DNA from 3 places in the Candidatus Paralachnospira sp. LCP21S3_A2 genome. Region 1 is predicted to be linked to each of the others. Evidence: riboswitches for the same ligand, from Rfam matches in the RefSeq annotation. Region 1 holds a riboswitch; each other region holds the start of a gene.
What was found. Region 1 has a riboswitch for lysine ahead of ACTQ3K_RS05335 (hydantoinase/oxoprolinase family protein). Riboswitches for the same ligand answer to the same signal wherever they lie in the genome.
Positions count from the first base shown of each region.

Region 1 (4,199 bases):
CGTTGGCGATGTAAACATCTCCCTCATAGATTTCGGATTTGTCCCAGCGCTTTAAGGTTTCCGATACCGCGCCGAATAAGGAGCTGAAATGGATCGGAATATGCTGTGCCAGGGAAAGAAGTCGTCCGTCGGCATCGAAGATACCGGTAGAAAGATCCTTCCGCTCTTTGATGTTGGTGCTGTATGCGGTCTTTGTGAGGATCACACCCATCTGCTCGGCGATGGAGAGAAGACCGTTGCTGATTACCTCCAGGGTAATGGAATTGATCTTACTCATGGTGTTCACCTCCGCATCTTGTGATGATCATGTTAAAGTATTCGTCCACAACTGCTTTCTGATTGTTCAGGATAATGGTGGTGGAGTCCATCTGTTCTACGATGGCCGGGCCGTTGATCACGTTGCCGCAGTGCAGCTTCTCCCGGTCGTAAAGCATATAGTTTTCACGGCTTCCGTCTTCGAGAAGTACCATGCGTTCGCCCATGATAGCGGAAGAGGAGTCTTCGCCCACATAATCCTCGCGCTCAATCCTGGGCTTGCTGATCCGTCCGATGGCGGAAAGCCCAAAGTTGACGATCTGAACCTCGTCTGCGGAGGTGTAGGAGTAGAGGCGGAGATAGGTTTCGGTGAACCGCTCCCGGAGGGCCTCCACATTCTGAATGCTCTTATCATAAGGAACAGAGATCTCGTAGTTCTGACCCTTGTAGCGCATATCCAGATAATATTCCAGTCCGCGTTCGTCCATGGGGATCTGCTCCTTGTCGAACCATACATCGGCGTCATGTTCCAGACGGTCGTACATGGTGGTGATCACCGAGAAATCAGTCTGTCCGAGATCCATAACGGAGGTCTGGACAAAGTCACGGCGCATATCCTCAGTCAAAAGTCCGTATGCAGCCAGAAGACCGGGGGTCTTGGGGATGATGGACATGGGCATGGACAGCTCTTCCATCAGCTCTGCCGCATGGAGCGGACCGGCGCCGCCGAAGGCCACCAGAGCGAAATCGGAAGGATTATAGCCCTTTTCTACCGTTACATTTTTGATTTCCTTTACGATATTGGAGTTACCGACGGTGATGATGCCGCGGGCGGTCTCCTCCACATTCATGCCGATCTTTTCGGAAAGCTTCTCCACAGCCTTAAAGGACAGGCTGGAGTCGATGGGAAGCTGTCCGTTTAACAGCTCTTTGTTGTTCAGATGACCAAGCACCACGCGGGCATCGGTGATGGCAGCCTCGGTGCCGCCTCTTGCATAGCAGGCCGGTCCGGGCTCTGCACCGGCGCTCTGGGGACCAACCTTCAGGATTCCGCCATTATCTACCCAGGCGATGCTGCCGCCGCCTGCACCGATGGTGGAAATATCAATAGAAGGAATCCGCACGGGATAGCCGCTGATGTTCTTATCCTTGGAGCTTTCGATGTTGCCGTCCACGATCATGCTGATGTCAGTGCTGGTGCCACCGACATCGATGGTGATGACATTTTTTACATCAATCAGGTTCATCAGGTACTGTACGCCGATAACACCTGCCGCAGGGCCGGAAAGACCGGTCTTAATGGGATAGGTGGCTGCCTCGTTGATCGACATAAGCCCGCCGTTGGAGTGATTGATATAGACCTTTTTGATTCCGATCTGCTTCAGGGTATTCTGGAGGTTGTCCAGATATTTTTTCACCTCGGGACCGACGAAGGAATTCAGAACCGTGCCGCAGAGCCGTTCAAACTCACGGAACTGGTTGGAGATCTCGCTGGAGGTGGAAATATAAATGCCGGGAAGGTGTGTTTCAATGAGCTCCTTGACCCGCGCTTCGTTTTCCGGATTTAAGTAAGCGTTTAAGAACAGAACAGCCACAGCCTCTGCATGGCTCTTCTTCAGCTCTTCGATGAGCATTAAGATTTCTTCGTCCTTTAATTCCTCCAGGATCTCGCCTCTGTAGTTCATACGCTCCGAAAGCTCGTATCGGAGATTTCGGGGAACGAGGACAGGAGCCTTGTCCATCTGCAGGTCATACAGATCGGGACGCTTCTGCCGTCCAATCTCCAGAAGATCACGGAAGCCCTTTGTAGTGATAAGGGCGGTTCTGGCACCTCTGGTTTCCAGGATCGCGTTGGTGGCAACCGTTGTTCCGTGGATAAAACGATCCACCTCGTTATAATCAAGACCGTATTTTTCCACGATCTTTTTTACCCCGCCCACAACGGCCTGAGACTGATCCTTTAAGGAAGACGGGAGCTTATAGACCATCAGCTCGCCGGTTGCTTCATCGATGGCGCAGATATCAGTGTTGGTTCCGCCCACATCGACACCGATTCGTATCTTTTTCACGCTTGATTCTCCTCTCACATGTGATGATTTTATGGCATATAAAAAGCCATGCGCTGGATCACGCATGGCGAAATATCGTTTTAATTTGATTCCCATATTGTCTGAGCTTGTAGGAAACGGTTAAGGATTCCCCCCTGTGCTTCCTGCCTTTCAGTAAATACAGCGCTCTTCCGGAGCTTGGCAGACTCCGGAAACAGTCTTGTACCTGTTCGATACAAGCCCAAGCGATCATAAAAACGCTTTCGGCGGATTTCCCTTTCCCGGTGAAACCGGTACTCTTGATTTCCGCGACCTCCATATATACCAACAAAGCCTATTATAGCGTGTTGATACATGAAAGTCAAACCAATTTATATATAAAATGGAAAAGGATCGATTGCCGCGGAGCGTTTTTTATTTCATAGGACGAATTTTCCTATAAAAAAATCCCTGCCGGCACACCATTCCGACAGGGATTCTGTGAAGTCCTTTATTTGGTTTATGCTTAAAAACTAAGCGATAGCGTTTACAGCCTTGGTAAGACGGGCAACCTTACGGGAAGCGGTATTCTTATGGTACACACCCTTGGAAGCAGCCTTGTCGATCTCGCTGATTGCTACTAATAAGCTCGCCTGTGCAGCAGCCTTGTCACCGGCAGCGATAGCAGCGTCAACCTTCTTGATCATGGTCTTAACCTTAGAGCGGATCGCCTTATTTCTTTCAGCCTTTGTCTGAGCTACGAGAACTCTTTTCTTTGCGGATTTGATATTTGCCAATTCAGTACACCTCCAACTTAATTAAATCATCTTTTATCTGGTTTGCATTAAAGCCGGACACGGACAGTTCAATGTAAACATACTATCTCATTTTATAGGAAAAAGACGCCGATGTCAATACATAAAATGGGAAAAATCAAGGGAAAATAGAACGGAAGGACAGCAAAAAAGGAGGAGCGGGAGCATGCAGCAGGTGCATACAGACCTGGCGCTGGAGGCCAGGGAATCGGTAACGGAGGGGAAAACGGGGATTCCGGGGGTTTCGGTGGCAGAGGAGGTTCACAGAGAGTCCGGTGTTCGTGTCACCAGAGTAGAGGTACTGAATAGTATTGGGGCGCGGGCGATTGGAAAACCCCGGGGAATTTATATCACACTGGAAACGGAAGCAATGGCCAGACAGAGTCCGGGGAGGCAGCGGGCATTGTCGGAAGAACTTTCTTCCTATATAAAGGAACTGCTGCACTCAGCAGGAGCCCCCGGCTCCGTTCTGGTTGTGGGGCTGGGAAATCATGAGGTGACTTCGGACTCGCTGGGGCCCCGTACCCTGGAGCAGATCCGGATCACCAGACATCTCGGACGTAAGATAGAGTGTGTGAAAGACACACGACAGAAGCTGGAAACAGACCGGAAAGAAGGAGCGCATCAGGAAGCATATCAGGAAGCGCATCAGGAAGCAGAGGCGGAACAGGAACGGGGACTGAGCGGAATTGTTCCCGGAGTCATGGCGCAGACTGGCATGGAAACGGCCGAGATTGTCCGCGGCATTGTGTCTGAGACGAAGCCGGAGGCGGTGGTAGTTATTGATGCTCTGGCAGCCAGAAGCGTCAGCCGTCTTGCCAACACAATTCAGCTGAGCAATACGGGGATCCGCCCGGGCTCCGGTGTCGGAAATCACCGCCACAGCCTGACCGAAGAAAGCCTTGGCTGTCCGGTCATTGCCATCGGGGTTCCGACGGTTGTGGCTGCCGCCGCCATCGTTTATGATACGGTGGATGCCCTGGCAGAGCTTCTGCGCGCCGCCGGTTCCGGAAATCAGGCTGAGGCGGTGGAGGACATGACGATGGAAGAACGCTATCAGATGGTGCGGGAGCTGATCGAGCCGCGGCTGGGTCCCATGTAT
Region 1 covers NZ_JBQKGG010000004.1:133,125-137,323, forward strand. The annotation lists gene ACTQ3K_RS05330 (hydantoinase B/oxoprolinase family protein) at 1-277, opposite strand, end outside; gene ACTQ3K_RS05335 (hydantoinase/oxoprolinase family protein) at 270-2,324, opposite strand; lysine riboswitch at 2,477-2,629, opposite strand; gene rpsT (30S ribosomal protein S20) at 2,816-3,079, opposite strand; gene gpr (GPR endopeptidase) at 3,264-4,199, shown strand, end outside.

Region 2 (4,199 bases), on a different contig from region 1:
GAGTCGGCGATGTACGCCAGCTTCTCTCTGGAGATCCGCGCCTTGTCGGTGATGCTTCTCATGGTACAGCCGACAAACAGGGGGCTGAAGGAATCGCTGAAGTATACGAACATGCCCAGCACCCATGCCATGAGCTGTGCGCCCTTCCGGCTTAGCTTCTTGTCATTGACCCACTGGGAAAAGCCCTGGATCGCACCGGTTTTCTGGAAATATGCAACCAGAATGCCGATGAAAATGTTCAGCAGCATAACCCAGGAAAAGCTTGTGGTTCCCAGGCTTTCTTTCAATAAGGTGGGGAATCCGAACAGTCCCTGTCCTGCCAGCAGCGTTCCGGTCAGGCAGGCAACACCGAGGGAGACGATGGTATTCTTTGTGGCAAAGGACAGCACGATTGCCAGGATCGGGGGAATGATGGATATAAATCCCATGTTTACTAACTCTTTCATACTCTCTCCTTCTTCAGGTTATTAAAATTTAACGTCTTCTTTTGCGATGAAGTTTTCGGACCGTGTTACCGTTGCGGGCGGTGCGGGATCCAGCTTCTGATCCGCGATTCCGAGAATATCCTCCGGACGGATCCATGCACGGTTCTGAAGTGCACTGGTCTCCTCATGAGTCAGATAGCCCTTGTACGTTGTCAGGCTTCTTCTTAAGAAACCGTCTCTTCTGCATGCTTCCGCCACGCCGTTGTTCATGATGCTGCGGAAATGAGGAAGCACCGATGCCGCATAAGCCACGGAGGTGGAGTTTGCGATGGCGCCGGGAATGTTGCTTACACAGTAATGAACCACGCCCTCTTCAATGTATCGGGGATCCTCATGAGTTGTCTCATGGAAGGTCTCGATCACGCCGACATCGTTGCTGATATCAACGATAACAGAGCCCTTTGCCATGCTGCGGACCATTTCCCGGTCGATGAGATGATCGGTACGGTTCTTCGGCCACTTTACACAGTTGAGCACCATGTCAGTCTCCGGCAGCAGCTTGGCAATATTCTCCTTGGTGGAGATCATAGTGTTGACACGCTCCTGATACTGACGGCTCAGGGTTCTCAGCGTACCAATGTTGATATCCATCACGGTCACCCATGCGCCCAGTGCATACAGCACAGACAGAGCAGCCTGTCCAACCACGCCGCCGCCAAGGATCAGCACCTTCATGCCGGGTGCTCCGCCGAGACCGCTCACGAATTTACCCTTGCCTCCGTTGATGGAAAGCATGGATTCCAGACCCATGAGTGCGCCCTGCTTTCCGGCTGCCTCGCAGTTAGGGGAGCCGTAGCGGTGGGAATCCTCTGCAGTAAACGCGATCACCTTCTTGTCCAGAAGTGCCTGAACCTCCTCGGGATGAGCCGCCGGATGAATACAGGTGAACACGATCTGATTTTCCCGGAGCATATCAAACTCACAGGGCTCAAACTCCTTAACCTTTGCGAGAAGATCACTTCTCTTATACATTTCCTCGGCAGTATCCACAAGCTCTGCGCCCATGGCTACATACTCCTCGTCCTCGAATCCGGCCTTTTCGCCGGCGCCCTTCTGGACAAGCACCTGATGGCCGTCTGCAACAACCGAAGCAACCTCAGAGGGGGTTGCAATCACGCGGTATTCGCCGTTTTTAATGTCCTTCAGTACACCAAATACCATTTCTTTTTCCTCCTGAATAAAATAAAAACGGACCCTGCGCGCAGGATCCTTCATTTACGGCCGCAAAGCCTTTGCTCCGCCGCCACAAGCTCGTTTTTATCCTTCGCCGCGCATATACAGCACTCTTTTACCGACTGGCTGTTCTGTTTCGGTAAAAACAGTCCTGCACTTCTTCAATGCAGGCCCAAGCAGGCTCGCTGCTTTCGGCGGATCACCCTTTTGCCTTCGCTACTCATGTCCTCCGCGCCTCTGAATATGCCTTATTTATTCTACTCTAGCTGTTCTGGATTGTCAACTGTTGTTTCGCGGGCGGCGCGGATAATCCATGCTGGCCGGATCTGGCATATTGACTGCGAAGGGGACGTCCCGAACCCCGGCACTAATATTACCTGTTTAATATCGCATTTCTTCGCGGCTCCACCCAGGCCAGCCAGAGGCAACTTTGGATTGTGCCGATTGGCTGGCCTGGGTGGAGCCGCATAAAGTACAAATATTGATCAGGATTGGGGACGTTCCCGCAGCAGCACCAGACTGAACCAGACTACCACATTCCCGCCCTCAATAAATTCGATCCCGCACTGCTCCGCCATGTTTGTTACCAGGATTCCGTAGCTTTCCACACAGGGAAACATTTTATCCGGATGACGGCAGGGGGCATCCGGATAGGCGCACTTCTTACAGATGGCACAGGACTCTGTCGAAAGCGTCAGAGTCTCAAAGCCTGCCGCCTCAAACTGATCCCGGACGGTTCTGGTGATTTCTTCATGATCGGCCCGATAAGTAAGGGTCTGTTCCAGATTTCCGATGTCCGGAACCTCGCACATGGTTGTAAACAGGAACACATCGGTATATTCCATGCACCGGGCATGGCACTCCTCCACGGTTCCCACCGCCGGCGGGCAGGCCCAGGTCGTCCCGTATCTGGGACACTCGGTTTCACATACATAGCGGACCCGGTCGGAAAATACAATCTGCTCCGGCTTTAAAAATTCATATTGTACGATCGGCAGCCCAGCCAGCTGCTCCTCGATTTCTGCTTTTTTCTCTGCGCTTATCATACTGTACCTTTTCTGTCCGGCTCTACCGGATCACAACCTGTTTTGCTTCTTTTCTCGGCGCAGTCCGGAAATAGCGGACCGCCGGATAACCAATAAGCATACAGATGGAAAGATCCCGATCTCCCAGTTCCAGCCATTCCCGCAGTACCGGAGACCGGTTGATGATCCTGGTTAAATAACCGCTGTACAACACGCCGCAGCCCTCACAGACTGCCATTATCTCCATGTTTGCCGCCGCCAGTCCGGCGTCCAGCTCCGATTGTCCCTGGATTGCCAGCAGCACTGGCGCACCAAAAAACAGAGAATCCTTTCCGTCCGCCGCGTGCGCTTTCGAAAATTCCAAAAACCGTGCAGCCATGGCAGGCGCCTCTTTTTCAAACAGCGGAATCACACCGGGAAGCTCCTCCCACAGTGTTTCCTTTAATTCATCAAGCTCCTTCTGCACCCAGATCAACCGGTTATCCTGGCGGTTCGCCGCCGTTGCCGTATACCGGCCGGTCTCCAAAATCCGGTCTCTCGCCTCGTCCGAAACCATGGTTTTCTGAAACTGCCGGATACTTCTCCGGAATTTCACCGCATGAAGAAACTGCCCCGGTTCCACCGTAAAGGTCTCCGGATCATATTCTTCCGTTTCCCCCATGGCACAGCCGGAAAGACTGACCGCATTCTTCGGACAGACTGCCACACAGTGACCGCAGAGAATGCACCGTTCTCCCGCAGTCACAGTACCTCCCTCCAGCTTCAGATTTGCCATAAGACAGTCTTTTACACATGCGCCACAGCCGATGCAGCGGCTCAGATCGATCGTTATCATGATTTACTCCTCTCCGCTTCCATCTCTTCGATGTACGCCGCGATGCTCTTCATATGCTCCTCCATACAGGCTCTTGCCTCCTCCGGCTGATGGGATACAATGGCGGCTACCAGACGGCGGTGCTGTTCATCCACATCGGCACTGGAATTTTTCTTTTTCATGATATGGGCGCGGATTCCGGTGATCATATTTTCAATGAGCTGGTTGGAAGCACTGATGACACTGAAAATCATAGGATTTCCGGCGATCTGGCCGATCCGGATATGAAGATCTCGGTCCAGATTGGCGCGCATTTTCTCGTCATCGGACGCATCCAGCTTCGCCAGGATCAGCTGAAGCTCTGCCGCCTCTACCTCACTGCAGTTTTCCGCAGCCAGACAGGCCGTCTCCCGCTCCAGGGCGGCACGCAGCTGCTGGGTCTGGCGGGCGCTGCTGTTTTTCAGACGGAACAAGGTAGAGAGTGGGCGGATCAGACAGTTGTCCAGATCCTCGGAAATATAATTGGCGCCGCCCCGTACCGAGGTGACAACTCCCATAAATTCCAGTGAGCGGAGTGCCTCCCGCACCAGCGGTCTCGATACACCGAGAAGCTGGGCCATGGTACGCTCCGACGGAAGCGCATCTCCCTTTTTCAGTGTCCCGTTCCGGATCTTTTCAATGATCTGATCCAGGATCTCATCA
Region 2 covers NZ_JBQKGG010000007.1:96,162-100,360, forward strand. The annotation lists gene ACTQ3K_RS07275 (Na+/H+ antiporter NhaC family protein) at 1-446, opposite strand, end outside; gene ACTQ3K_RS07280 (alanine dehydrogenase) at 468-1,646, opposite strand; lysine riboswitch at 1,756-1,906, opposite strand; gene ACTQ3K_RS07285 (DUF2284 domain-containing protein) at 2,144-2,704, opposite strand; gene ACTQ3K_RS07290 (nitroreductase family protein) at 2,727-3,518, opposite strand; gene ACTQ3K_RS07295 (FadR/GntR family transcriptional regulator) at 3,515-4,199, opposite strand, start outside.
Region 2: it holds a riboswitch for lysine, as region 1 does, so the genes downstream of both, ACTQ3K_RS07280 (alanine dehydrogenase) here and ACTQ3K_RS05335 (hydantoinase/oxoprolinase family protein) in region 1, are expected to answer to the same signal.

Region 3 (4,199 bases), on a different contig from region 1:
GTCCTATAACCGCCATGAAGGAACAAAAAACCGCCTGATCCTGTCGGTGTTTGTGCGGGAGATCGCATTTCTGGAGGAATTTCATGACTGTACGAAAACCAATCAGATCTTCCTGGACGGATACATATGCAAGGCTCCGGTCTATCGGAAGACACCGCTGGGAAGGGAGATTGCCGATCTTTTGGTGGCGGTGAACCGGCCCTACGGAAAATCGGATTACATTCCATGCATCGCCTGGGGCAGAAATGCCCGTTATGCGTCCGGCTTTGAAGTCGGCAGCAGGATCTGTGTCTGGGGCAGGGTCCAGAGCCGTGAATACGTAAAGCGGATCGGGGAAAATGAGAGTGAAAAACGGACTGCTTATGAGGTGTCGGTCAGCAAACTGGAATGGGTTGAATAGCAAAGGAAAATACGGGGGGAATAGAGTTGCATTCTAAGAAGAACGGTGGTAAAATGTAGGGAAATATGACAGTACGACCTGGAGGAAAGTATGAAAAAAGGAATGATTCAGGTGCTTTGCGGAGAAGGAAGCGGAAAAAGTGCCTGTGCCATAGGCCTGGCTGTAAAAGCTGCGGGGAGGAACCAGAATATTGTGATCATTCAGTTCCTGAAGGGCCGAAGCGAAGAAAATGAGATAAGCAGACGGCTGGAGCCGGAGATCAAGGTGTTTTCTTTTGAAAAACTGGATCGTCCTTATGCAGAGCTGTCCAAGGAGGAACAATCCGAGGAGGCAGCCAATATGCGGAACGGTGTGAATTTCGCAAAAAAGGTGCTTTCTACAAGAGATTGTGATGTCCTGATCCTGGATGAGATCCTGGGCCTGGTGGATCATGGGATCATCGAAAGCGAGGATATTGCAAAGCTTCTGGAGGCACGGGATGAGGATGTAGATATTATTATGACAGGAATCGTATTCCCGGAGGAATTGTATCCATTAGTGGACCGGGTCACAAGAATTGACTCCGTGGATATGAAAGAAGGATAGATTTTTCAGATCCCCGGTTGACAAGGCCGGTTAATGATGTTATGATGACCAAAGTAACAAATTGAATAACTAAATGTAGAGGTTGCGTTTTTTATCAGTAGAACGGCGGACATGTCAGGCATGAAAGAAACCGGAGGAAAGGAAAAAACGCCGAAGGAACCGATAACCTGAATAGAAGTTCCTGGGCATATGGTGAAGAACTATATGACTGTCATCCGACGGATGGAGCGCTACTTAAAAGTTTCCGGCATATATGTTTATGCTGCTGTTGAAATTGAAAGGGCTGACCATTCGGTCAGCTCTATTTTGTTATAGGAAATGATACCAGAGGCAAACGCTGGAACATTTGACGCGGGTCGTGAGGATCGCGGGAGCACATCGTGCGGAGCAATCCGGTATCAGAATCCATTGATATAACAGGAACGCTCCGCGGGGATCGCACTGCAGCGGAACAAAAGATCTGACACAGCAGGCGCTCAAGAAAATGAAAAATAAGGAGGAAAAGGAAATGGCAGTATTTAAAGGTGCAGGCGTAGCAATTGTAACACCCTTTTTTGCGGATGGAAGCGTAAATTATGACAAGCTGACAGAAATCCTGGAGGAGCAGGTGGCGGCAGGAACGGATGCAGTCATCATCTGCGGAACCACAGGCGAGGCTTCCACGCTGAGCCATGAAGAGCATCTGGATGTGATCGGTCACGCGGTCAAGGTTGTAAACAAGAGAATTCCGGTCATTGCAGGAACCGGTTCCAACAGTACCGAAACTGCGGTCTATCTGTCCGTTGAGGCAGAAAAGCTTGGCGCAGACGCGCTGCTTCAGGTAACTCCTTACTATAACAAGGCAACGCAGAAAGGTCTGATTAATCATTTCACTGCTGTTGCAGAGGCAGTGAACCTGCCGATCATTCTTTATAACGTACCCGGTCGTACCGGCTGTAATATCCAGCCGGAAACAGCCGTATATCTGGCAAAGAATGTTCCCAACATCATAGGAATTAAGGAGGCCAGCGGAAACATTTCCCAGATCGCGAAGCTGGCACAGCTGGCAGACGGATGTATGGACATCTACTCCGGAAATGATGATCAGGTGGTACCGATCCTGGCGCTGGGAGGAATCGGCGTGATCTCTGTATTATCCAATGTGGCACCGAAGGAAACCCATGATATGGTTATGAGCTTCCTGGATGGAAATGTGGCAGAAAGCCGCCAGATTCAGCTTCGGGCGCTTCCGCTGATCGATGCGCTGTTTTGCGAAGTAAATCCGATCCCGGTAAAAACTGCCATGAATTTGCTTGGTAAGGGCTGCGGACCGCTTCGTGGACCGTTATCTCCCATGGAGCCGGCACATGAAGAAGTATTAAAGAAAGCAATGGTTGATTTTGGATTGACACTGGCATAAATACAGCGTATAGAAAAAGAGGGAAAAAAGATGGTAAAAGCGATTATGCATGGCTGCAACGGTCATATGGGCCAGGTGATCACCGGGCTGGCAGCTGCAGATGAAGGAATCGAGATTGTGGCGGGAATTGATCTTTCCGACCATATCCAGAATACATATCCGGTATTTAAGTCACTGGATGAGTGTACAGTTTCTGCCGATGTGATCATTGATTTCTGTTCGGCAAAAGCAATCGACGGATTATTATCCTACAGCGTGAGAACAAAGACACCGGTTGTGATTTGTACCACAGGACTTTCTGAGGAGCAATTAGAACAGGTGAAAGAGGCGTCTGCATCTGTGGCAGTTCTGAAATCTGCCAATATGTCTCTGGGAATCAATATGCTTCTGAAGCTTTTGAAGGAAGCGGCGCAGACACTGGCACCGGCCGGCTTTGACATTGAGATCGTGGAGAAGCATCACAATCAGAAGCTGGATGCTCCAAGTGGTACTGCATTAGCACTGGCTGATTCCATCAATGAAGCGATGGATCATCGATATACCTACAAATATGATCGTTCTCAGGAGCGGGCAAAGCGTTCCGAAAACGAAATTGGAATCAGTGCAGTACGGGGCGGAAGCATTGTCGGCGAGCATGAAGTGATTTTTGCCGGAGCCGATGAGGTCATTGAGTTCAAGCATACAGCATATTCCAAAGGCATCTTTGCCAAGGGTGCAATTGAAGCTGCGAAGTTCCTTGCAGGAAAACCGGCCGGTTTTTATGACATGAGTGATGTGATCGGGTAGGTGTGAAGGAGAAGCTTCCTTAATAAAATAGTAAATATAATAATGTCATGGCAGGAGCTTTTCAGCAGGTCACCGGAAGGAATGACGATGCGGGAAAGCTCCTTTATTTCTGGAAAAGGCTTGGTTTCCTATCGAAAAATGTCCGGGAAATCGTGATTTCTAGTGTTTTGTTCAATTTTGCGGTTGCGTTATCAATATCGTTATATTATAATTTGCTTTGGTAGTTGGCATGTGGACAGGCGTTGTTTTATGCACAGCCTTTAAAGAAAGGGTGGTTTCATGACAGAGCAGCCTTATGAGACATACAGGGATTCCGATCGGCTGCATGAAGAATGCGGTGTGTTCGGAATCTATGATTTTGACAGAAATAATGTGGCACCAACAATCTACTATGGACTTCTTGCATTACAGCATCGTGGGCAGGAAAGCTGTGGAATCGCTGTCAGCGACACAGAGGGACCGAAAGGCGTGGTCCGGCTTCGTAAAGGAATGGGATTGACCAATGAGGTCTTTACACCGGAGGTCCTGGAGGAATTGCAGTTTGGAGATATCGGCGTAGGCCATGTCAGATATTCGACTGCCGGATCCAGCACAAGAGAAAACGCACAGCCGCTGGTTCTGAATTATATCAAAGGAACCCTTGCACTGGCTCATAACGGCAATCTGGTTAATGCACCGGAGCTTCGGCGGGAGCTGGCCCATGATGGTGCGATTTTTCAGACGACGATCGACTCCGAGGTGATTGCCTATCATATTGCCCGGGCTAGGGTGAAGTCAAAGACCGTCGAGGAAGCAGTCGGAAAGGCCATGAAGAAGATCATCGGAGCCTATTCTCTGGTGCTTATGAGTCCGAGAAAGCTGATCGGAGCCAGAGATCCCTTTGGCTTCAAGCCACTGTGCATCGGAAAACGGGATAATGCTTATATTCTGGCTTCCGAAACCTGTGCTCTTGATACCGTAGGAGCGGAGTTTGTGCGGGATGTAAAACCGGGAGAGATCGTTACAATCACAAAGGGCGAGATTTACTCG
Region 3 covers NZ_JBQKGG010000005.1:65,328-69,526, reverse strand. The annotation lists gene ACTQ3K_RS05990 (single-stranded DNA-binding protein) at 1-400, shown strand, start outside; gene ACTQ3K_RS05985 (cob(I)yrinic acid a,c-diamide adenosyltransferase) at 491-985, shown strand; lysine riboswitch at 1,054-1,226, shown strand; gene dapA (4-hydroxy-tetrahydrodipicolinate synthase) at 1,494-2,384, shown strand; gene dapB (4-hydroxy-tetrahydrodipicolinate reductase) at 2,415-3,170, shown strand; gene purF (amidophosphoribosyltransferase) at 3,450-4,199, shown strand, end outside.
Region 3: it holds a riboswitch for lysine, as region 1 does, so the genes downstream of both, dapA (4-hydroxy-tetrahydrodipicolinate synthase) here and ACTQ3K_RS05335 (hydantoinase/oxoprolinase family protein) in region 1, are expected to answer to the same signal.